DNA from 2 places in the Kitasatospora sp. NPDC059088 genome. Region 1 is predicted to be linked to the other one. Evidence: riboswitches for the same ligand, from Rfam matches in the RefSeq annotation. Region 1 holds a riboswitch; the other holds the start of a gene.
What was found. Region 1 has a riboswitch for thiamine pyrophosphate ahead of thiO (glycine oxidase ThiO). Riboswitches for the same ligand answer to the same signal wherever they lie in the genome.
Positions count from the first base shown of each region.

Region 1 (10,672 bases):
CAGGTAGGAGACCGTGCCCATGACGGTGCCGCCGGTGGCGGTGCTGGTCGAGGTGGGCGCGCCGTCGGCGCTGCCGAGCACCCGGACCAGGCCGAAGTCGGCGACCTTGACCAGGCCGCTCCCGGTGATCAGCACGTTCTCCGGCTTGACGTCCCGGTGGACCAGCCCGGCCCGGTGGGCGGCGCCGAGGGCGGCGAGCACCGGCTCCAGGACGTCCAGCGCGGCCCGGACGGACAGCGCGCCGCGGTCGCGCAGCAGGTCGCGCAGGGTGCGGCCGGGCACGTACTCCATGGCGAGGAAAACGTTTCCGCCGTCCGCGCCCTGGTCGAAGACGTTGACCACGTTGGGGTGGGTGAGCTTGGCGACCGCCTTGGCCTCGCGGATGAAGCGGGCGGTGAAGCCCTCGTCCCCGGCGAGCTGGGGGTGCATCACCTTGAGGGCGACCACCCGGTCCAGCCGGGTGTCGGTGGCCCGGTACACGGTGGACATCCCGCCGGTCGCGATGCGCTGCTCGACCCGGTACCGGTTGTCGAGCACGGTGCCGATCAGGGGGTCGTGCAGTGCCATGTCCACTCGGGGGAGTCTAGTGCGGCGGCCGGGGGCCGGTCCCGGCGGACACCGCCTCCGGGACCGGCTTGTGACATCCGCGACGGGTTCAGAACGCGGGCCGCTCGCGGGTGTCCAGGTCGGCGCGGCCGGCCATCGCGGAGGAGGCCTCGGCGTGGAAGCGGCGCGGGATGCGGCCGGCCCGGTGGGCGAGCCGGCCCGCCTCGGCGGCGTGCCGCATCGCCTCGGCCATCAGCACCGGGTCCTGGGCCCGGGTCACCGCGGAGGCGAGCATCACCGCTGCGCAGCCCAGTTCCATCGCCAGCGCGACGTCGGAGGCGGTCCCGGCGCCCGCGTCCAGGATCACCGGGACGCCCGCACTCTCCACGATCAGCTGGAAGTTGTGCGGGTTGCGGATGCCCAGCCCGGAGCCGATCGGCGAGCCCAGCGGCATGATCGCCGCACAGCCGACGTCCTCCAACTTGCGGGCCAGCACCGGGTCGTCGTTGGTGTACGGGAGCACCGTGAAGCCGTCGTCGACCAGCGTCTCGGCGGCCTCCAGGGTCTCGATCGGGTCCGGCAGCAGGGTCCGCTCGTCGGCGATCACCTCCAGCTTCACCCAGTCCGTGCCGAGCGCCTCGCGGGCCAGCCGGGCGGTCAGCACCGCCTCGCCGGCGGTGAAGCAGCCGGCCGTGTTGGGCAGCACCCGGATGCCGTTGCGGGTCAGCACGTCCAGGACGGAGCCCTGGGTGCTCGCGTTCACCCGGCGCATGGCCACGGTGGTCAGTTCGGTGCCGGAGACGAGCAGGGCGCGCTCCAGGACCTCCAGGCTCGGCGCGCCGCCGGTGCCCATGATGAGCCGGGAGGAGAAGGTCGTCCCGGCGATGGTCAGCAGGTCGTCGGCCATGGTTCAGCCTCCCTGGACGGCGGTCAGGATCTCGATCCGGTCGCCGCTGCCCAGCGTCGTCCCGGGCCACGAACCGCGCGGCACCACGGCCTCGTTGAGGGCGGCGGCGACGCCGGTGTTGGCGGCGCTGACGGTGGCCACCAGTGCGGCGAGGGTGGTGGCGGCGGGCACCCGGCGGGGCTCGCCGTTGACGGTCAGGGCGATCTCGTTCGGGGCGGTCTCGTTCGGGGCGGTCTCGGTCATGCGCAGGCCTTCGCGACGGGGGTTTCGGGGGAGAACCGGGTCGGCGTGAACGGCCGTGCCAGGTCGGGGACTTCGCCGGTCGCCAGGTAGTCGGCGAGCAGGTCGGCGGTGACCGGGGTGAGCAGCACGCCGTTGCGGTAGTGGCCGGTGGCGGCGACCAGTCCGGGTAGTGCGGTCGGGCCCAGCAGCGGGGCGTTGTCCGGCGAGCCGGGGCGCAGCCCGGCGGAGGTCTCGCGCAGCGGGAGTTCGGTGATACCCGGTACCAACTCGTGCGCGTCGCGCAGGAGTTCGTACACCCCGCCGGCGGTGACGGTGGTGTCGTAGCCCTGTTCCTCGGTGGTCGCGCCGATCACCAGCTCGCCGTTCTCCCTGGGGACGAGGTACAGGTGCTGCCCGCGCACCACCGCGCGGACGTTGCGGGACAGGAACGGCCGGTAGGCCTCCGGGACGTGCAGCCGGACGATCTGCCCCTTCACCGGGCGTACCGCGGGCAGTACGCCCTCGGGCAGGCCGGGCAGCCGGTGGCTGTGCGGGCCGGCGGCGAGGACCACCTGCTCGGCGGCCAGGGACTCCCCGTCGTCCAGCCGGGCGCCGACCGCGCGGCCGCCGTCCACCAGCAGCTCGACGGCCTCGGCCCGGTGCAGCCGGACGCCGGCCCGCTCGCAGGCGGCGACCAGGGCGGTGAGCAGCCGGCGCGGATCCACCTGGTGGTCGTCCGCGACGTGCAGGCCGCCGCGCACGCCGGGGGCGAGCATCGGCTCCAGTCGGCGGGCCTCCCGGCCGGTCAGCCAGCTGGAGTCCAGGCCCAGCCGCAGGTGGAAGGCGTGCAGTTCGCGCAGTTCCGCGCGGTCGTCGGAGTCCAGCGCGACGGCGATGGTGCCGCACCGGCGGTAGCCGGTGTCCAGGCCGCCGCTGGCCTCGGTGAGCTCGGCGGCGAAGGACTCGTACCGCCGGTTGGAGGCCGTCCCCAGGTGCAGCAGCGGCTCCTCGCCGTACTGCAGCTCGGTGACCGGGGCGAGCATCCCGGCGGCGACCCCGGCCGCCCCCCGGCCGTGGCCGGGGTCGACCACGATCACGTTCCGCAGCCCGCGTTGCGCGGCGCGCCAGGCGACCGCGAGGCCGATGACGCCCCCGCCGATCACCAGCACGTCGGCGCGGCTGCCCGATGGCATGCGTGACAAAGCTGCTCTTCTCCCTTCGCCGGTATGACCCGGATCAGGTTCGGACGGTCGCAGGCCGTGCCAGCCCGCCTCTCAGCCCGGTCCGCCGGGCTCCCGTGTGGTGCGTCCACCTTAACTCCGGGGATCGGCCCGCCCGAAGGGCCGTGCGAGGCGTGGGACGGGGCCGCCCGCCCGGCTCCGCGGATGAGCGGCTCAGAGCCGGTTCAGCGGCGCTGGGTACAGTGACGGGCGTGGCAGAGCTGAGCGGAACGGATCGGGTGGTCGTCGTCGGGGCCGGGCTGGCCGGGGCGCAGTGCGCCCTGCAGCTGCGGCAGGGCGGCTGGCGGGGGCGGATCGTCCTGGTCGGCGAGGAGCGGCACGCGCCGTACGACCGGCCGCCGCTCTCCAAGGACGTGCTGCTCGGCAAGGCCGACGCCACCACCCTGGACATCGACTACGGGCGGCTCGGCATCGAGCTGCTCACCGGCCGCCGGGCCACCGGGCTCGCCCCCGGCGTGCTGCACACCGACGGCGGGGACCTCCCGTACGACGCGCTGGTGATCGCCACCGGCGCCACCCCGCGCGCCCTGCCCGGAGCCGAGCGCGCCCATCTGCTGCACACCCTGGACGACGCCCTGGCGCTGCGCGCGCTGCTGCGCCCCGGCCGGCGGCTGGTGCTGGTCGGCGCGGGCTGGATCGGTGCCGAGGTGTCCACCGCCGCGCGGCAGGCCGGCTGCGAGGTCACCGTGGTCGAGGCCGGTCCGGCGCCGGTGCCGGGCGCGCTGCCGACCGGGGTCGGCTCGGCGATGGCCGCCTGGTACGCCGAGGCCGGCGTCGACCTGCGCTGCGGGGTCGGGGTGGCCGCCGTCGAGCCGGGGGCGGTGCTGCTGGCCGACGGCTCCCACCTGCCCGCCGACGAGGTGGTGGTCGGCATCGGCGCCCGGCCCGCGACCGGCTGGCTGGCCGGCTCGGGCGTCGAGCTGGACGCCTCCGGCGCGGTCGTGGTGGACGGGCGGCTGCGCACCGGCCTGCCCGGGGTGTTCGCGGCCGGGGACTGCGTCAGCTACCCCTCGGCGCGCTCCGGCGCCCGGCTGGCCGTCCAGCACTGGGACCACGCGCTGCAGTCCGGCTCCGCCGCGGCCGCCGCCGTGCTCGGGGCGGACACGCCGTACGACCCGGTGCCGTACTTCTGGTCCGAGCAGTTCGGGCGGATGGTCCAGTACGCCGGCCGGCACGCCGAGGGCGACGAACTGCTGTGGCGCGGCAGCCCGCAGGAGTCCGCGTGGTCGGTGCTCTGGCTGCGCGACGGGGTGCCGAGCGCGCTGCTGGCCGTGGACCGGCCGCGCGACCTCACCCAGGGCCGGAAGCTGATCGAACGCGGTGCGGTGCTCGACCGGGCGCTCGCCGCGGACCCCTCGGTGGCGCTCAAGGGAGCCGTCGCCGGGTAGCACTTGGTGCGCGGCGGGCCGCGGAGGTGGCAGTCTGGTGGCGTGAGTGAGATCGAAAGCAAGATTGAAGCCCTGGTCACCGAGTGGGTGTACCTGCCCGACATCTCGGAGCAGTGGGGGGTCCGGGTCACCGAAGTGCGTGACCTGGTCAAGAACGGTGGCCTGATCGCCGTCCGGCGCGGGCCGAACAAGTCGCTGCAGGTCCCGGCGGCGTTCATCGACGGCCAGGGGCTGGTCAAGCACCTGTCCGGCACCCTGACCGTCCTGCGGGACTGCGGGTACAACGACGTGGAGATCCTGGAGTGGCTCTTCACCGAGGACCCGTCGCTGCCCGGCAGCCCGATCCAGGCGCTCCGGGAGAACCGCGGCACCGAGGTCAAGCGCCGCGCCCAGGCGATGCTGATCTGATGGCGGCGGACACGCTGCGGGCCCGCCTGGCCGACGCCCGGCTCTACCTGTGCACCGACGCCCGGCGCGAGCAGGGCGACCTGGCCGAGTTCCTGGACGCGGCGCTGGCCGGCGGGGTGGACATCGTCCAGCTCCGTGACAAGGGCCTGGAGGCCAAGCAGGAGCTGGCGGCGCTGGAGGTCTTCGCCGACGCCTGCCGCCGGCACGGCAAGCTGCTGGCCGTCAACGACCGCGCCGACGTCGCCCACGCGGCCCGGCCCGACGTGCTGCACCTCGGCCAGGACGACCTGCCGGTACCGGCCGCCCGGGCGATCCTCGGCGAGGACGTGCTGATCGGCCGCTCCTGCCACGCCGAGTCCGAGGTGGACGCGGCGGTCGCCGAGCCGGGCGTGGACTACTTCTGCACCGGCCCGGTCTGGCCTACCCCGACCAAGCCGGGCCGGCACGCGCCGGGCCTCGGCCTGGTCTCGTACGCGGCGAAGCAGGCCACCGACCGGCCGTGGTTCGCGATCGGCGGGATCGACCTCGGCAACCTGGACGAGGTGCTGGCCGCCGGCGCCCGCCGGATCGTCGTGGTCCGGGCCGTCACGGCGGCCGAGGACCCGCGGGCCGCCGCCGCCGAGCTCGCCCGCCGGGTGCGCGCGGCGTAATGCCACCCGGGGCCGCCGCCGGCGCGGGGGGGCGCCCCCCCCGCGCGCGCGCGCCCACACACCAGCCCGCGGGGGCTCCCCCCCCCCCCCCCGGGCCCCTAGTACTTGCGGACGGTGGCGGCCTCGGCCAGGGCCAGCAGCACCGTGCGGGCCCGCTCGTCGGCGAGCGGTGCCGCCGCCAGCGCGGCCAGCGACTCCCGCATCAGCTCCTCGATCCGGGCCTCCACCAGCTCCGGCGCCCCGCTGCGGGCGACCAGCTCGCGCAGCCCGGCGACCTCCTCGGCGGCCAGGTCCGGTGCGCCGAGCCGGGCGTCCAGGTGCCGCGCGTCGGCCTGCGGCAGGCCCCGCATCGCGTGCGCGACCAGCAGGGTGCGCTTGCCCTCGCGCAGGTCGTCCCCGGCGGGCTTGCCGGTGACGGCCGGGTCGCCGAAGACGCCGAGCAGGTCGTCCCGCAGCTGGAAGGCCTCGCCCAGCGGCAGCCCGAACGCGCCGAGCGCCTCGACCAGCTCCGGCCCGGCCCCGGCCAGCAGGGCGCCGACCTGGAGCGGCCGTTCGATGGTGTACTTCGCCGACTTGTAGTGCAGTACGGTCCGCGCCCGCTCCGGCGCGCCCTCGTCGGCGGAGTCGCCGGCCACCGGCTCCAGCACGTCCAGGTACTGGCCGAGCATGACCTCGGTGCGCATCAGGTCGAACCGCGGCTTGGCGGCCAGCACGGCGGCCGGGTCCAGGCCGGAGCGCAGGAACAGCTCGTCGCACCAGATCAGCAGCAGGTCGCCGAGCAGCACCGCGGCCGAGGCGCCGTACTGCTCGCGGTCGCCGCGCCAGCCGCTGTCCCGGTGCAGCGCCTCGAAGCGGCGGTGCACCGAGGGCAGGCCGCGGCGGGTGTCGCTGCGGTCCATCAGGTCGTCGTGCACCAGGGCGCTGGCCTGGAGCAGCTCCAGGGCGGCGGCCGCGTTGGCGATCCCCTCGCCGTCGGCGGGGCCGCCGGCGGCGCGCCAGCCCCAGTAGCAGAAGCCCGGGCGCAGCCGCTTGCCGCCGTCCAGCAGGAAGTCGCGCAGGGCCTCGGCGGCGGGCACCAGCTGCGGCGAGATCGTGCCGAGCAGCGCCGACTGGCCGTCCATGAACGCGGCGAGGGCCGTGTTGACGCGGGTGCGGACGTCCTCCACGTCCATGGGGTTGGCCGGCCGGGTGCTGGACGAGGTCACGATGATGCTCCGCTGGTTCGCTGGGGTGCAGCAAGCGTAGCGGGGCGGCCGGGAACGGATGTGCGAGCGGGGCCGCCGACGGCGCGCGGGGCGGCCGGTGCGGAAGCGGAGGCCCGTCCACTACTTGTCCCGAATCGTGGGATCGAGTTGTCCGGCCCCTTCGGGGGACGGATAACCTGCCAGCATGGCACTCGGCATCGCTTCCACGAGACCGGACCGCGCACAGACGGTCCGCGAACTCCTGGCGGCCGGAAAGCGCTCCTTCTCCTTCGAGTTCATGCCGCCGCGCACGGAGGTCGGCGAGCAGAAGCTCTGGGACGCCATCCGTCGACTCGAACCGCTGGACCCCAATTTCGTCTGCATGACGTACGGCGCCGGCGGCTCCTCGCGCGAGCGCACCGTCAACATGGTCGGCCGGATCGCCACCGAGACCACGCTCACCCCGGTCGCCCACCTGACCGCGGTGGACCACTCGGTCGCCGAACTGCGCAACATCATCGGCCAGTACGCCGACCAGGGAGTGCGGAACGTCCTCGCGGTCCGGGGCGACCCGCCCGGCGACCCGATGGGCGAGTGGGTCCGTCACCCGGACGGCGTCACCTACGCCTACGAGCTGGTGGAGCTGATCAAGGGCATCGGCGACTTCTGCGTCGGCGTCGCGGCCTCGCCGAACATGCACCCGCGCTCGGCCGACTGGGACGAGGACATCCGGCACTTCGTCGCCAAGGTCCGCTCCGGCGCGGACTACGCGATCACCCAGATGTTCTTCGAGGTCGACGACTACCTGCGCTACCGCGACCGGGTCGCCGCCGCGGGCTGCCCGACCCCGATCATCCCGGAGATCATGCCGGTGACCAACGCCAAGCAGCTGGAGCGCTTCCCGCAGCTCAGCGGCTCGGCCTTCCCGGCGGAGCTGGAGGCCCGGCTGCGGGCCGTCATCGACGACCCGGTGGCGCTGCGCGCGATCGGCATCGAGCACGCCACCACGATGGCCGAGCGGCTGCTCGCCGAGGGCGCGCCCGGCCTGCACTTCATCACGCTCAACCACTCGACGGCGACGCTGGAGATCTACCAGAACCTGGGGCTGCACCAGCGCTGATCACCGCTGTTCACGGGCCCGTCACCGCCGTCCGGTGGCGGGCCCGGTCGTGTGCGGCCGGTGCCGCCGACGGCGGGAACGCGATGCGGTACCCCGGCCGTTGAACCGGTACAGTCGCCGCACACGCGCGGCCGGCGCGGGCACGCGACTGGAGGTAGCGCGCGGATGGGCATCGGATACCTGCTGCTGTACGTCGCGTTGGCGGTGGTGGCGCTCTGGCTGGTCGCCGAGGTGCTGCTGCAGAACCGGGCGCCGGTGCACTGGCGGGCCCTCGCCCTGGCCGGCTTCCTCGGGGTGGCCGTCGGGATGGGCCTCGACTCGGTCGTGGTGATCGGTGCCGGAGCGGCCCTGTTCGCGGTCGGCCAGACCTTCGTCACCCTCTCGGTCAAGAAGGGCTACCAGGCCGGCTGGTCCCTGCGCAACGCCGACGGCAGCCTGCCCGGCCCGCTCGCCAAGGTGCCCCTGCTGGGCGCCCTGACCGGCGGCGCGGCGGTCGCGGCCGCGGCGGCCGAGGAGAAGCGGGTCGGCGAGGTCAGCGCGGTCGAGGAGACCCCGGCCCCGGACACCGCCCCGGCCTCCGCCCCGGTCGCCGAGGACGTCCCGGAGGTCGAGCAGACCGCCGCCTTCGAGATGCGGGAACTGGCCCAGGACGGCGTCTACGCCCCCTCCTACTACGAGCAGCCGCAGGCCCAGCAGCAGCCGCAGCAGCCGCAGGACCCGTACGCCCCGGCCTACCAGCCCGGCTACGAGCAGCAGCAGTGGCAGCAGCCCCAGCAGCAGCCCGCCTACGCCTACGACCAGCAGCAGTCCTACGGCGGCTACCCGCAACAGCAGCAGGACCCGTACGGCGGCTACCAGCAGGCCCAGGACCCGTACGCGGGCTACCAGCAGCAGCACCAGCAGGCCTGGGACCCGAACGCCCAGCAGCAGCACCAGCCGCACGAGCAGCAGCAGTGGCAGCCCCAGCCCGACCAGCACGGCCAGCACGCTCAGGGCGTCCCGCAGCAGCCGGGCTACGACCAGAACTACGGCTACCAGCAGCAGCAGAACACCTGGCACCAGGGCTGACCGGCCCGGCCCGGCGTCACGCCGGGCCGATCAGCCCGGCGGCGATGCAGGCCGACATGCCGGCCCGGGACAGGCCGCCGCCCGGGTGGGCGTTGCCACCGACCAGCAGCAGCCCGGGGACGGGCGACTCGTTGGCGGTGCGCAGCCACCGGCCCGCGGCGCCGGCCAGGGCGGGCCGGGCGACGGCGCCGGCGGGGGCGCCGGTCTCCCGACGGGTGTCCCCGGGCGTGCGCACCACCCGCCACAGGACCCGCTCGCGCAGGCCGAGACCGGCCGCGTCGACGTGGGCGAGCAGCTGGTCGGCGTAGCGGTCGGCGACCCCGGGGGCGGTCCAGTCGAACCCGTCCAGGGCCGGGACCGTCGCGGTCAGCACCACGGACTCGTGGGCGTCGTCGGGGCGCAGCGCCGGGTCGTCCGGGCGCAGCACCTGCACGGTGGGGCGGTCGCACAGCGGGCCGGCGCCGGTCAGCGCGGCCTCCTCCGCCGCCGGGTCGGCCGCGTGCACCACCGTGCGGTGCGCGGTGCCCTCCGGGCGCGCCCCGCGCAGGGCCAGCAGCACGCCGAACCGGCCGGGCACCCCGCGCGGCTCCCACCGCTCGGCCGGCCGCCCGGGCCACTCGGCGAGGCCGTCGCGGTGCAGCGCGCCCGCGTCCATCGCGGAGACCACCAGCTCGGCGTCGATCCGCCCGTCCGCCGTCTCCACCCCGCAGGCCCGGCCGCCCTCGACGAGCACCCGGGTGACCGGGGTGTCGAAGCGGAAGTCGACCTTGCGCAGCTCGCAGCGCCGGAACACGGCGTCGGCCAGGGCCCGCAGGCCGCCCCGGACGTACCAGACGCCGAAGGACTGCTCCATGTACGGCAGCACGGTGGCCCCGGCCGGGGCGTCGCCGGGGGCGAAGCCGTACCGGACGGCGGCCTCGGTGAGCAGCGCGGTCAGCCCGGGGTGGCCGCCGAGCTCGCGGGCGGCCACGTCCCGCAGGGTCCACGGTCGGGGGCGGCGCAGCCGGGCCAGGCCGGTGGGCGGCGGGACGGGGTACGGGTCGGCGCCCAGGAAGGCGTGGTCGGCGGGGAGCGGCTCCTCCAGCAGTGGGCGGCGGGTCGCCTCCCAGACCGTCCGGCCGTTGTTCATCACCGCGCTCCAGCGGGCACCGGAGCCCGCGCCGAAGGCGGTGTCCAGGGCCTGGCCGACGCCGCCGCGGGAGGCGTTGGGCAGGGTGACGACGGTCCCGTCGGGGAACACGTGCCGGCTCTCCGGCTCCACCGGCGCCAGCTCGACCAGCTGCTCCAGCGGCTCCTTGCCGGTCTTGAGCGCGAGGTCGCGGTAGACGGCCGGCAGCGGCAGCAGACCGGGACCGGTGTCGAAGGCGAAGCCGTCGCGCTCGTACCGGCCGACCATGCCGCCGTAACTGCCGCCCGCCTCGCAGACCGTCACCCGGTGACCGATGGTCGCCAGCCTGGAGGCCGCCGCGAGCCCGCTCATACCTGCGCCGATGATGACGATCCGTGCCATGGCACCCGATCCTAGGGCCGACCCGCGTACGCTCCGGACGCGGCCTTGGCGGCCTTGCGCTCGCGGCGGCGGGCCCGGAAGGCGCGGATCCTGCTGACCGCCAGCCAGACCAGCAGCAGACCGGCCAGCAGCAGGACGGCGGAGATCGAGGCGGCCGCCCAGGGGTGGAAGATCGCCAGGGTGACCAGGCCGGCCACCGAGAGGTCCTCGGTCAGGCTGACCACGATGTTGCTGAACGGTTCCGGCGTGGTGTTGACGGCCATCCGCAGCGAGGCCTTCACCAGGTGGGTGACCAGCGCGGTGGTGCCGCCCATCGCCCCGGCCGCGACCTCGCTGAGCGAGCCCGGGTCGGCGCTCGCGATCAGCACGCCGACGACGGCACCGGCGATCGGCCGGATCACGGTGTGCACGGCGTCCCAGACGGTGTC
Region 1 covers NZ_JBHYGR010000150.1:11,440-22,111, forward strand. Annotated here, with positions in the region: gene pknB (Stk1 family PASTA domain-containing Ser/Thr kinase) at 1-567, opposite strand, end outside; gene ACFWXO_RS39025 (thiazole synthase) at 656-1,453, opposite strand; gene thiS (sulfur carrier protein ThiS) at 1,457-1,696, opposite strand; gene thiO (glycine oxidase ThiO) at 1,693-2,868, opposite strand; TPP riboswitch at 2,872-2,984, opposite strand; gene ACFWXO_RS39040 (NAD(P)/FAD-dependent oxidoreductase) at 3,099-4,304, shown strand; gene ACFWXO_RS39045 (Rv2175c family DNA-binding protein) at 4,347-4,712, shown strand; gene thiE (thiamine phosphate synthase) at 4,712-5,362, shown strand; gene ACFWXO_RS39055 (polyprenyl synthetase family protein) at 5,461-6,567, opposite strand; gene metF (methylenetetrahydrofolate reductase [NAD(P)H]) at 6,752-7,666, shown strand; gene ACFWXO_RS39065 (hypothetical protein) at 7,832-8,734, shown strand; gene ACFWXO_RS39070 (phytoene desaturase family protein) at 8,751-10,244, opposite strand; gene ACFWXO_RS39075 (DUF4126 domain-containing protein) at 10,256-10,672, opposite strand, start outside.

Region 2 (10,672 bases), on a different contig from region 1:
CGCTGGTCCACCTGGGCGCGCTGCGGCTGCCGCTCGGCCCGGTGCTCGCGATGCCGGGCCGCTACGCCCTGCTGGTGGCCCCGTACTCGCTCGACGCCCTGGGCGAGATGCTCGCCCAACTCCCTTCGGTGCCAGGATCGTTGCGCTACCACGGGCCGGGCGGCTTCCTGCCGCTGCCGCCCGGCGGCGGGGCCGGGAGGGTGCGCTGGGTGCTGGCGCCGCGGCCGGCCGCGGCCGGTGGGGTCCGGTTGCCGCAGGTCGGGCCGCTGCTGGGGGAGTTGGTGGAGGCGACGGTCCGGCTGGACAGCGGGCGCTCGACGTACTGACGGATCGCCGGGTCGGGCCGGACTCCGGGCCCGGTGGTGCGGGGCGTTCCGGAAAAGAAAAGATCCGGCCGCTGGCGACGGGGGATGCACCAGCGGCCGGACTCTTTAGACAGTAACAAGGATCCGCGCCCGCGCCAATTTCCAAGACGCCCTCCAGGCCCGGAAATTGCGGCTTCCCGGCGACAATGTGACGCGTATCACCCGGATCCTGCGCGCTTTAGTTCAGGGTGACCTGACGGTTCACCAGGTTCGCGCGGGCGCGCCGCTCCTCGGCGGTCAGCTCGGTCGGGTCGGCGAGGACGGCGGCGAGCCGCTCGCCGAACTCGGCGGCCGGCTTCTCGCAGTCGGCGGCGGTCATGGCGAGCGGGAGGTCCCACACCGGGACGGTCAGGCCGTGCGCGCGGAACGAGCCCACCAGGCGGGTGTCCGCGCCGAGCGAGGCCTCGCCGGCGGCGTTCAGCCGGGCCAGCGCGTCCAGCAGCCGCTCCTCGGGCACGGTCATCACCCAGCGCAGGTGGTTCTTGTCCGGGGTGCCGCACCAGTAGGCGGCGTCGACGCTCGCGAGCTTCTCGGTCGGGATGGCGGAGGCGTTGGCGCGCTCCAGCGAGGCGGCGACCTCGCCGGTGGCGGTCTCGGCGTCCTCCAGCCAGAACTCGAAGCCGGTGTGCACGGTGGGCGTGAACGCGGCGGAGGCGTCCAGCAGGTCCTGGAGGCGGCGGCCGCCCGGGACGGTCCGGCGGGCCGGGACGGGGCTGCCGGGCTCGGTGGCCAGGGCCAGCTCCAGGGCGTCCGCGAGGTCGCGGCTGAGGTCGCCCGAGGAGGACTGGGTCTGCAGGCCGAGCAGGATCGAGCCGTCGGGGCGGCGCAGGGCCGGCCAGGCCAGCGGCAGCACCGTCGCCAGGGTCACCGACGGGACGTCGCCCCCGGCGGTCGCGGTCACTCCGGCGGCCAGCGTCAGCGGCACCGTGGCGGCGGGCACCAGCTCGCGCAGCGCCACCCAGTCGGCCTCGCCCGGCAGGCCCTCGAACGGGCGGTGCACCAGCTCCTGCACGGCGTGCGAGGCCTCCCGGCCGTGGCACGCCTTGTAGCGGCGGCCCGAGCCGCAGGGGCAGTCCTCGCGGGCCCCGACCACGGGGATCTCACCCGTGACGGCGGTGGTGGACTGGCGCTGCGGCGCCTTCTTGGCGGCCTTCTTGCCCATGCTGCGGCTCTCCCGGGGACGGTGGTCCTGTTTCACGGGAAGCCTACTGAGGTTCCCCCGGCGCGCGGGAACGCGCCGGGGCGGGCGCCGGTCGGACGGGTGCCGTACGCCCTGGTGCCGTACGCCCTGGTACCGGTCGGACGGGTGCCGCTCGGACGGCTACGCGCTGCGGGCGGTGCCGCCCCCGGTGCGCCGGGCGTGCCGGGCGCGGGCGGGCAGCGCCGCCCAGACCGTGACCTCGCCGGGCGCGTCCCGGACGCCCCAGTCGCTGGCCAGCTGGTCGACGATGGCCAGGCCGCGGCCGCCGCGCGAGGTCAGCGAGGGGCTGGCGGGCAGCGGCCGGGTGGCCGCGCCGCCGTCGGTGACCTCCAGGGTGAGCACGCCGTCGGCGTGCATCTGCCAGCGGACCAGCACACCGCCGGCCGGCTCGGCCGTGCCGTCCTCGGGCTCCCGGCCGCCCGGCGCCGGGTGCGTCCCGGAGGGGACGCCGACCAGCACCTGGTCCACCACCTCCGCCCGGGCGCCGCGGCCCAGGGCGGGCAGCGGGCCGAGCGGACGGGCGTACCGACAGGCGTTGCTCAACAGTTCGGAAAGGATCAGAACAGCATCATCGATGACCGGTTCCGGTATCTGCCGGTCACCCAGATCTCGACGCAGTCGGCGCCGTGCGACCCCGACACTCGCTGGGCCGTGCGGCACTGCCATGGTCGATGAAGTCGGCACTTCACGCGCCACCATCAACGCCACCCCCGGACCTCCTTCAGCGTATGCCGAGGGATGGATGCCCCTTGGTAATGCGTCGGAAACGACTGTCGGAGGATCCTGCGGGCGCTTTTCCGGCGGCGCGACTCAGGGTCGACAAGAGGTCATTCCGTGCTCACCCTCCGTCGCCCGATCGCAAGAATTCCGGCAATACCGTGCGCGGAAGGTTTGACTGCCGACCGGGGTGATCAGGTTTCCCCGGGTACCCGGGGCGCCCGGCCCCGGCTCAGCGGCCGAGCTGGGCCAGCACCTCGGCGGGCCTGTTGGTGATGATCGCGGAGACCCCGAGCTCCAGGCAGAGCTCGACGTCGGCCGGCTCGTCCACCGTCCATACGTGCACCTCGTGGCCCAGCTCGCGCAGCCGGGGCACCAGCTGCGGCTTGGCCTTGATCAGCTCGATGCCGGGGCCGGCGATCCGGGCCCCGCCCGGCAGCGGCTGCCCGGGGCGCAGGCGGCCCAGCAGCGGCAGCATCCGTTCGATCAGGAACACCCGCCGGTAGTCGGGCGCGGCGGCGGCCACCCGGTTCAGCGCGATCGAGGAGAAGCTCATGATCCGGGCGGACGGGCGCTCGCCGTCCGGCGCGGTGCCGATCTTGTACCGCTCCAGGGTGCGCAGCAGCTCGGCCTCGACCCGGCCGCGGAACCGCACCGGGTGCTTGGTCTCGATCGCCAGGTCCACCGGGCGGCCGCAGTCCACCACCAGTTCGAGCAGCCGCTCCAGCCGCAGCACGCCGCGCAGCTCGGGGTCGGTGCTGGGCCGGCCGGTCTTCCAGGCGCCGAAGTCGTACGCCTCCAGCTCGGCCAGCGTCATCGCGGAGACGGTGCCGCGGCCGTTCGAGACCCGGCCGATCCGGCGGTCGTGCACGCAGACCAGGTGGCCGTCGGCCGTCACCCGCACGTCGCACTCGACGGCGTCCGCGCCCTCGTCGAGCGCGCGCCGGTACGCCGCGAGGGTGTGCTCGGGCAGGGCGTGGGAGGAGCCGCGGTGGGCGATCACCTGGACGGAGGGCGTGGTGCGCGCCGCCGCCGAGGGCAGTTCTGGGCTGGTCACGGCCCCAACGATAGGGGGCGCGGGTGAACCCGGGGCGAAGCCGGTCCCAACCTGCGGGGCCGGCTCCGCCCCCGGTGCGTCAGGCCCGGGCGGTGCGGCGGGTCAGCGGGGTGAGGCCCCAGGTGACCAGCGCCGGCACCAGGAAGGCGAACAGCGAGGCCGAGGTCCACTCCTGCGGGGTGAAGTGCAGGGTCCGCTGGGCCGAGGTCCAGAAGTCCACCCATCCGTCGCCCACCGCGGTCGGCGCGATCAGCTGGTAGACGGCGAAGCCCAGCACCCACGGCAGCAGCATCAGCCAGCGGGACGGTGCCCGCTCGGAGAGGTCCCAGCCGTGCCGGCCGGCGCCGAAGAAGTAGTCCACCGCCAGCACCGCCAGCAGCGGTACGAAGACCGAGCCGATCAGGCCGAGGAAGTTGCTGTAGGTGTCGGTGAACCGGTCGATGCGCAGCGCCAGCACGGTGGTCAGCACGCCGATCCCGCCGCTCAGCACCCGGCGGTCCACCCGCGGCAGCAGGTTCTGCAGCGACATCGCGGTCGAGTAGACGTTGGCGAAGGACTGGTCGGTCTCGCGCAGCACCAGCACCAGGAGGAACAGCCAGCCGGCCCAGACACCGAGGAAGGAGTCGAAGATCCGGCTCGGGTCGCCGTCGGACTGGAGCAGCGCCATCAGGCCCAGCACGTAGCACCAGACCTGGGCGACGGTGTAGCCGGAGAAGCTGCCCCAGAAGGCCGACTTCGGGCTGCGCGAGTGCCGGGTGTAGTCGGCGGCCATCGGGACGAAGGAGATCGACACCGCGATCATCGCGTCGGTGGCGCCCAGGAAGCCGTGCCAGTTGCCCGCGCCCGGGTCCGGCACGCCCTGGCGGCCCAGCTGGACGGTGAAGTACACCATCGCGACCGCGACCGCCCCGGCCACGAAGCGGCGCAGCACCGCGATCGAGCCCAGCGGCCAGATCGTCAGCGCGGTGGTCAGCGCGCCCGCGAGCAGCACGAACAGCCAGCGGTAGTCGCTGGTGTGGGCGACGGTCTGGGCGCCCGCCGCGATGGTCAGCAGCTCGAACACGCCCCAGCCGACGCACTGGACGATGTTCAGCACGGTCGGCAGGTAGGACAGCCGGGTGCCGAACAGGCCGCGCAGGTTGGCCATCGCCGGGGCGCCGGTGCGGGCCCCGATCAGCGCGGCGACGCCGAGCATCGCGGTGCCGACCGCCGTACCGGTCACGATCGCCGTCACCGCGGCGGCCAGCGACAGCTCGCTGCCCTTCTCGCCGAGCACGGTCGCGGCGGTGGAGAAGCCGATCAGGCTGACGCCGAGGTTCATCCACAGCGCGAAGTGGTCCCGGAAGCGCAGGGTGCGCGGCGGCTCGGTGTCCAGGACCAGCGGTGCCTCGACGCGGTGGTCCAGCAGCGCGGCGCCGGCGCCGGCCGGGTCCGGCGGGAAATCCTTGGACGCGGGCGCGCCCGGAGAAGAGGATGGCGAAGCAGGCGGCATGGCCGATACTCCCTACGCCGGCATTACCCGGACAGGTTCCGGCGGTCAGCGCCCCCTCGACGGTCCGCCGGTCACTGGCCTGGCGTACGGTCGACATGCGCACTCTCAGCCTGGTCGGTCCAAGCTCCCGCGTGTCAGTTTGGAGCGACAGGCTAACCGGCACGGCTACGAACGCCAAAGGCCACGGGGTGCGCGGTCCGCATCGCGGGACGCCGGGCGGGGGTGGGGAGCCCCGGTTGTCGGTGGCGGCTAAGGATTCTTATGAGTTATTCAGAGGGGTCCTTACGGCAATCGAATCGCCGGTGCGAAAAACTATGGTCCTTGGTTCTGTCAGCTATGGAGGTCGTCCGTGAGCACCGAGCGCGAGGTTGGGCCCACCGGGCCGCAGGGGGAGCAGCCCGCGGGGGCCCCGGAGGCGGCGGGTGCCGTTCCCGACGGCACCGCTCAGGGCGGCCACAAGCCGACCATGGCCTTCAGCCGGGTTCCCGAGCCGAAGGACGAACCGGTGGACAACCCGGTGGCCGGGCCGGTGGACGGGTCGGCCGACGCCGCCCCGGCCGACAGCGGGCATCAGCCGACCATGGCGTTCGGCCGGGTCCCGGAGCCGGCCGCCGCGAGCGCGGCGGCCGAGGCCGCCCCGGCGGAGGGCGGGCACCAGCCGACCGTCGCCTTCACCAAGGTGCCCGCGCCGGAGGCCCCGGCCGCGCCGGCCGCGCCCGCCGTCGAGGAGCCCGCCGTCGACCCGGCCACCGGCTACATCGACGCCCCGCCGCCGGTCCTGCCGCCCGCGCCGCCCGCCCCGGCCCCGGTCGCCGCCGCTCCGGCCGCGCCCGCCCTGCCGCCGGGCACCCCGGGCACCAACCCGTACGCGACCCCGACCCACGGCGTGCCCGCCGCCGGCGCCCACGAGGGCTACGGCGTCCCGGCCGCCAACGCCCAGGAGCCGTACGGCGCCCCGGCCGCCGGTGCGCCCGTCGCGCCCGGCGCACCCGGTCACCACCCCTTCGGCGCCGGCCAGCCGCTCGGCGGCTGGGGCGGCGGCCACGACGCCGGCGCGGGCCACCCCGGCGGCCCCGGCGGTCCGTTCGGCTACCCCGCCGAGTACCCCGGCGGCCCGGGCGGCCACGGCCCGCGCAAGAAGCGCGGCGGCCTGGTGGCCCTGCTCGCGGCCGTCGCGCTGGTCGCCGGCATCGCGGGCGGCGCGGTCGGTGTGGTCGCCAGCGACCACGCGGGCAGCAGCAGCTCGGCGGACGACCACCGCAGCACCACCGTCCAGGCCAGCAACACCCAGAAGAACGAGCCCGTCCCCGGGTCGATCGCCGCCATCGCCCAGAAGGCGCTGCCCAGCGTCGTCACCATCAAGGCGCAGAACAGCACCGAGTCGGGCACCGGCACCGGCTTCGTCTTCGACACCGAGGGCCACATCCTCACCAACAACCACGTGGTCGCGCCGGCCCTCAACGGCGGCAAACTGACCGTCAAGTTCGCCGACGGCACCTCCTACACCGCCTCGGTGCTGGGCCACGCCGAGGGCTACGACGTCGCCGTGGTCAAGATCGACAACCCGCCGAAGAGCAAGCTGTCGCCGCTGCCGCTGGCCGACTCCGACAAGGTCAACGTCGGTGACGCCACCGTCGCGATCGGTGCGCCGTACGGCCTGGAGTCCACCGTCACCAGCGGCATCGTCAGCGCCAAGGACCGCCCGGTCGCCTCCGGCGACGAGACCGGCTCGCAGGCCTCGTACATGAACGCCCTGCAGACCGACGCCTCGATCAACCCCGGCAACTCCGGCGGCCCGCTGCTGGACTCCAGCGGCGCGGTGATCGGCATCAACTCGGCGATCCAGTCCAACGCCTCCGCCAACGGCCGGGCCGGCAGCATCGGCCTGGGCTTCGCCATCCCGATCAACCAGGCCAAGTGGGTCGCGGACACCCTGATCAAGACCGGCAAGCCGGTCTACGCCAAGCTCGACGTGCTGCGCAACGACGACTACAAGGGCGACGGCGCGCAGATCCAGACCAAGGACGTCCAGGGCCAGCCCGCCGTCACCCCCGGCGGCGCGGCCGACAAGGCCGGCCTCAAGCCGGGCGACGTGATCACCAAGCTCGGCGGCGCGCCGATCGAGAACGGTCCCGCCCTGGTCAGCCGGATCTGGACGCACAAGCCGGGCGAGACCGTCGACGTCGAGTACACCCGCAACGGCCAGACCATGACCACCAAGGTCACGCTCGGCCAGCGGGACGGCGATCAGTGACCCCCCGGGCCCGCGGAATCGTGTGCGCCGAAGGCCGTCGGACCCGTTAGGCTGACCTCCGCCTGGAGAGCTGCCCGAGCGGCCTAAGGGAACAGTCTTGAAAACTGTCGTGGCGTGACCCGTCACCGTGGGTTCGAATCCCACGCTCTCCGCCGGTAGGAGAAAACACCTGCTCAGGGCGGGTGCCGAGATCGTTTCGGCACCCGCCCTCGGTGTTTTCCGGGGCGGGCCGGCGGCGGGCCGGCGGTGGGCCGACGCGGGGTCGCGGCCGGGCCGGCGGCCGGGGGTTGACCCTGACACAGGGGGAGACGGTGGAGTGGGAGCACCATGTTGAACATCGGAGACTTCGCCGTCCACGGCCGGGTGTCGGTGCGGATGCTGCGCCACTACGACGCGATCGGCCTGCTCACACCCGCCAGGGTGGACCCGGCCACCGGGTACCGCTCCTACGAGGCGGGCCAACTCGCCCGGCTGAACCGGGTGATCGCGCTCAAGGAACTCGGCTTCACGCTGCAGCAGGTGCGGGCCGTGCTGGACGAGCACCCGGACCCGGCCGAGCTGCGCGGGATGCTGCGGTTGCGGCGGGCCCAGCTCGCCGAGGCGATCGCGGCGGACGAGCAGCGGCTGGCCCGGGTGGAGGCGAGGCTCCGGACGATCGAGAGTGAGGGGAACATGTTCGAGCACGATGTCGTGGTGAAGCCCGTTCCGTCCGTGCGGGTGGCCCAACTGAGCGGTGTGGCGGCGAGTTACGCGCCGGAGGACATCACCCCGGTGATCGGCCCGCTCTTCGACGAGCTGTGCCGACGGGTGGAGCAGGCCGGGATCGAGGTGGTCGGGCCGTCCGTCGCCCGGTACGAGGACGGGCCGGAGGGCGACGGTTCGGTGGTCGTCCGGGTGGCCCTCCAGGTCGCGCCGTCCGTGCGGGCCGGCCGGGACGACATCGAGGTGGTCGACCTGGCGCCGATCGAGGAGGCGGTGACCATCGTCCACCGCGGCTCGATGGACGACGCGATGGGCAGCTTCCAGGCCCTGGCCCGCTACATCGACCAGAACGGCTACCGCTCGACCGGCTACGCCCGGGAGCGCTACCTGGAGACCCCGGCCGACCGGTCCGGCTGGGTCGTCGAGTTCCAGGAACCGGTGGTCCGCAGGTAGCGGCCGCCGCTTGCCCTCGACCAGGTCGAGGGTCCTAGCGTCACCCGGCATGACCACCGCGACCTCCGCCGGGACGGCCCGGCGCACCGCCCTGCCCCGGCCGTACCTGCTCTGGCTGGCCGGGGCCCAGGCCGGGCTGCTGGGTGACGCCGCGCTGTCCTTCGCCCTCGGCTGGGCCGCCTCCGGGTACGGCGGCGGGGCGGCCGGGCTGGTGCTGACGGCGGTCACCGTGCCCCGTACGGTGCTGGTCCTGCTGGGCGGGGCGGTGGCGGACCGGTTCGGCGCCCGCCGGGTGATGCTCGTCGGGGACGCGGTGATGCTGGTGGTGACCGCCGCACTGGCGCTCGCGGTGGCCGGCGGCCGGGGCGCGCCGCTGTGGCTGCTGGTCGGGGCGGCCGTGGTGACCGGGGCGGTCGACGCGTTCCACCTCCCGGCGAGCGGCTCGATGCCGCGCCGGCTGGTGCCCGCGGACCGGCTGCCCCGGGCGCTCGCGCTGCGGCAGGCCGGCGGGCAGTGCGCGGTGCTGCTCGGGGCGCCGCTGGGCGGCCTGCTGGTCGCCGGGGGCGGGCTCGCGGGCGCGGCGGCGGCGGACGCGGTGAGCTTCGCGGTCGTCCTGCTGGTCCTGCTGCGGGTCCGGCCGGACCGGGAGGGGCCCGGTCCGGCTCCCGCCGCCGCCCCGGTGGGCCTGCTGCGGGAGGCGGGGGCGGGCGTCCGGCTGGCCCTGGGGGATCCGCTGCTGCGGGCCGCGCTGCTGCTGACCGGGGCCGCCGCGGGGGCGCTGCTGCCCGTGGTCTCGCTGCTCGGCCCGCTGCTCGCCCGGGCACACGGCTGGGCGGCGGGCACCGCCGGACTGGTGACCGCCGGTCAGGCGGCGGGGGTGCTCGCGGTGGCGGCGGCGGTCGCCTGGCGCGGCGGGCTGCCCCGGCCGGGGGTCGGGGCGGCCGCCGGGCTCTGCACGGCCTCGGCGGGCACCGTGCTGCTGGCGCTGTCCGGCGGTCCGGGGGCGGCGGTGGTCGGCAGCACGGTGGTGGGCCTCGGCTCCGGACTGTTCGCCTGCCACCTCGGGCCGCTGGTGCTCGGCGGTGCCCCGAACTCCCATCTCTCCCGGGTGCAGGCCCTGTTGACGCTGGTGCAGAGCCTCGCCCTGGTGCTGTCCACCGGGCTGCTCGGGACGGCCGCGGACGCGACGGGGGCCGTCCCGCCCGCCCTGCTCTGCGCCCTCGCCACCGGGGCGGCCGGGCTGGCGGCCCTCGCCACCCCGGTGCTGCGCCGGGCCTGACCGACCGGCACCGCCGGTCGGCGGGACACGGGCCGGCGGCCGGTGGCCGGTGCCGAGGCCCACTTGCCCGGCTCCGGGCCTCGGGGCAGAGTGCGGAGGTGGCGGCGGCGCGGTGGTGACTGGAGGCGGCGATGAGTGATCTGACGGACCGACTGGCGCTGGGCCTCCCGGCGGAGGCGGTGGTGGTGGATCCGGACGTGACCGCCGCCTACAGCCACGACATGGCGGGCTTCTGCGCCGCCGGGACGCCCGCCGTGGTGGTCTTCCCGGAGACGGTCGAGCAGGTGCAGCACGTGCTGCGCACCGCGACCGAGCTGCGGGTGCCGGTGGTGCCGCAGGGGGCCCGGACCGGGTTGTCGGGGGCGGCGAACGCCGTCGACGGCTGCGTCGTGCTGTCGCTGGTGAAGCTGAACCGGATCCTGGAGATCGACCCGGTGAACCGGGTGGCGGTGGTCGAGCCGGGCGTGGTGAACGCGGAACTGTCGCGCGCGGTCGAGGAGTTGGGTCTCTGCTACCCGCCGGACCCGTCCAGCTGGGAGTCCTGCACGATCGGCGGCAACATCGGCACCGGCGCGGGCGGGCTCTGCTGCGTGAAGTACGGCGTCACCAGCGAGTACGTGCTCGGGCTGGACGTGGTGCTGGCGGACGGCCGGCTGCTGTCCACCGGGCGCCGCACGGCCAAGGGAGTGGCCGGGTACGACCTGACCCGGCTGTTCGTCGGCTCGGAGGGCACCCTCGGGGTGGTGGTCCGGGCGGTGCTGGCGCTGCGGCCCGCGCCGGAGCCGCAGCTGGCGCTGGCGGCGGAGTTCCCCAGCGCGGACGCGGCGGGGGCGGCGGTCTGCGCGGTGATGGAGCGCGGGCTGACCCCGTCGCTGATGGAGCTGATGGACGCGGTCTCCGTCCGGGCCGTCAACGAGCTGGGGCAGATGGGGCTGCCGGAGTCGACCCGGGCGCTGCTGCTGGTGGCCTTCGACGGGCCGGACCGGGAGGCCGGGCTGGCCCGGGTCGCGGAGCTGTGCCGGGAGGCCGGGGCGACCGAGGTGGTTCCGGCCGAGGACCAGGCGGAGTCGGACCTGCTGCTGGCGGCCCGGCGGCTGGCGCTGCCCGCGCTGGACCGGCTGGGGACCACGATGATCGACGACGTGGCGGTGC
Region 2 covers NZ_JBHYGR010000020.1:19,812-30,483, forward strand. Annotated here, with positions in the region: gene ACFWXO_RS11775 (bifunctional DNA primase/polymerase) at 1-326, shown strand, start outside; gene ACFWXO_RS11780 (DUF5926 family protein) at 544-1,527, opposite strand; gene ACFWXO_RS11785 (ATP-binding protein) at 1,687-2,274, opposite strand; gene ACFWXO_RS11790 (glycerophosphodiester phosphodiesterase) at 2,516-3,340, opposite strand; gene ACFWXO_RS11795 (purine-cytosine permease family protein) at 3,420-4,832, opposite strand; TPP riboswitch at 4,825-4,973, opposite strand; gene ACFWXO_RS11800 (S1C family serine protease) at 5,182-7,086, shown strand; tRNA gene ACFWXO_RS11805 (tRNA-Ser) at 7,151-7,238, shown strand; gene ACFWXO_RS11810 (MerR family transcriptional regulator) at 7,414-8,241, shown strand; gene ACFWXO_RS11815 (MFS transporter) at 8,291-9,520, shown strand; gene ACFWXO_RS11820 (FAD-binding oxidoreductase) at 9,652-10,672, shown strand, end outside.
Region 2: linked by a shared signal. The riboswitch ahead of ACFWXO_RS11795 (purine-cytosine permease family protein) and the one ahead of thiO (glycine oxidase ThiO) in region 1 are both predicted to bind thiamine pyrophosphate.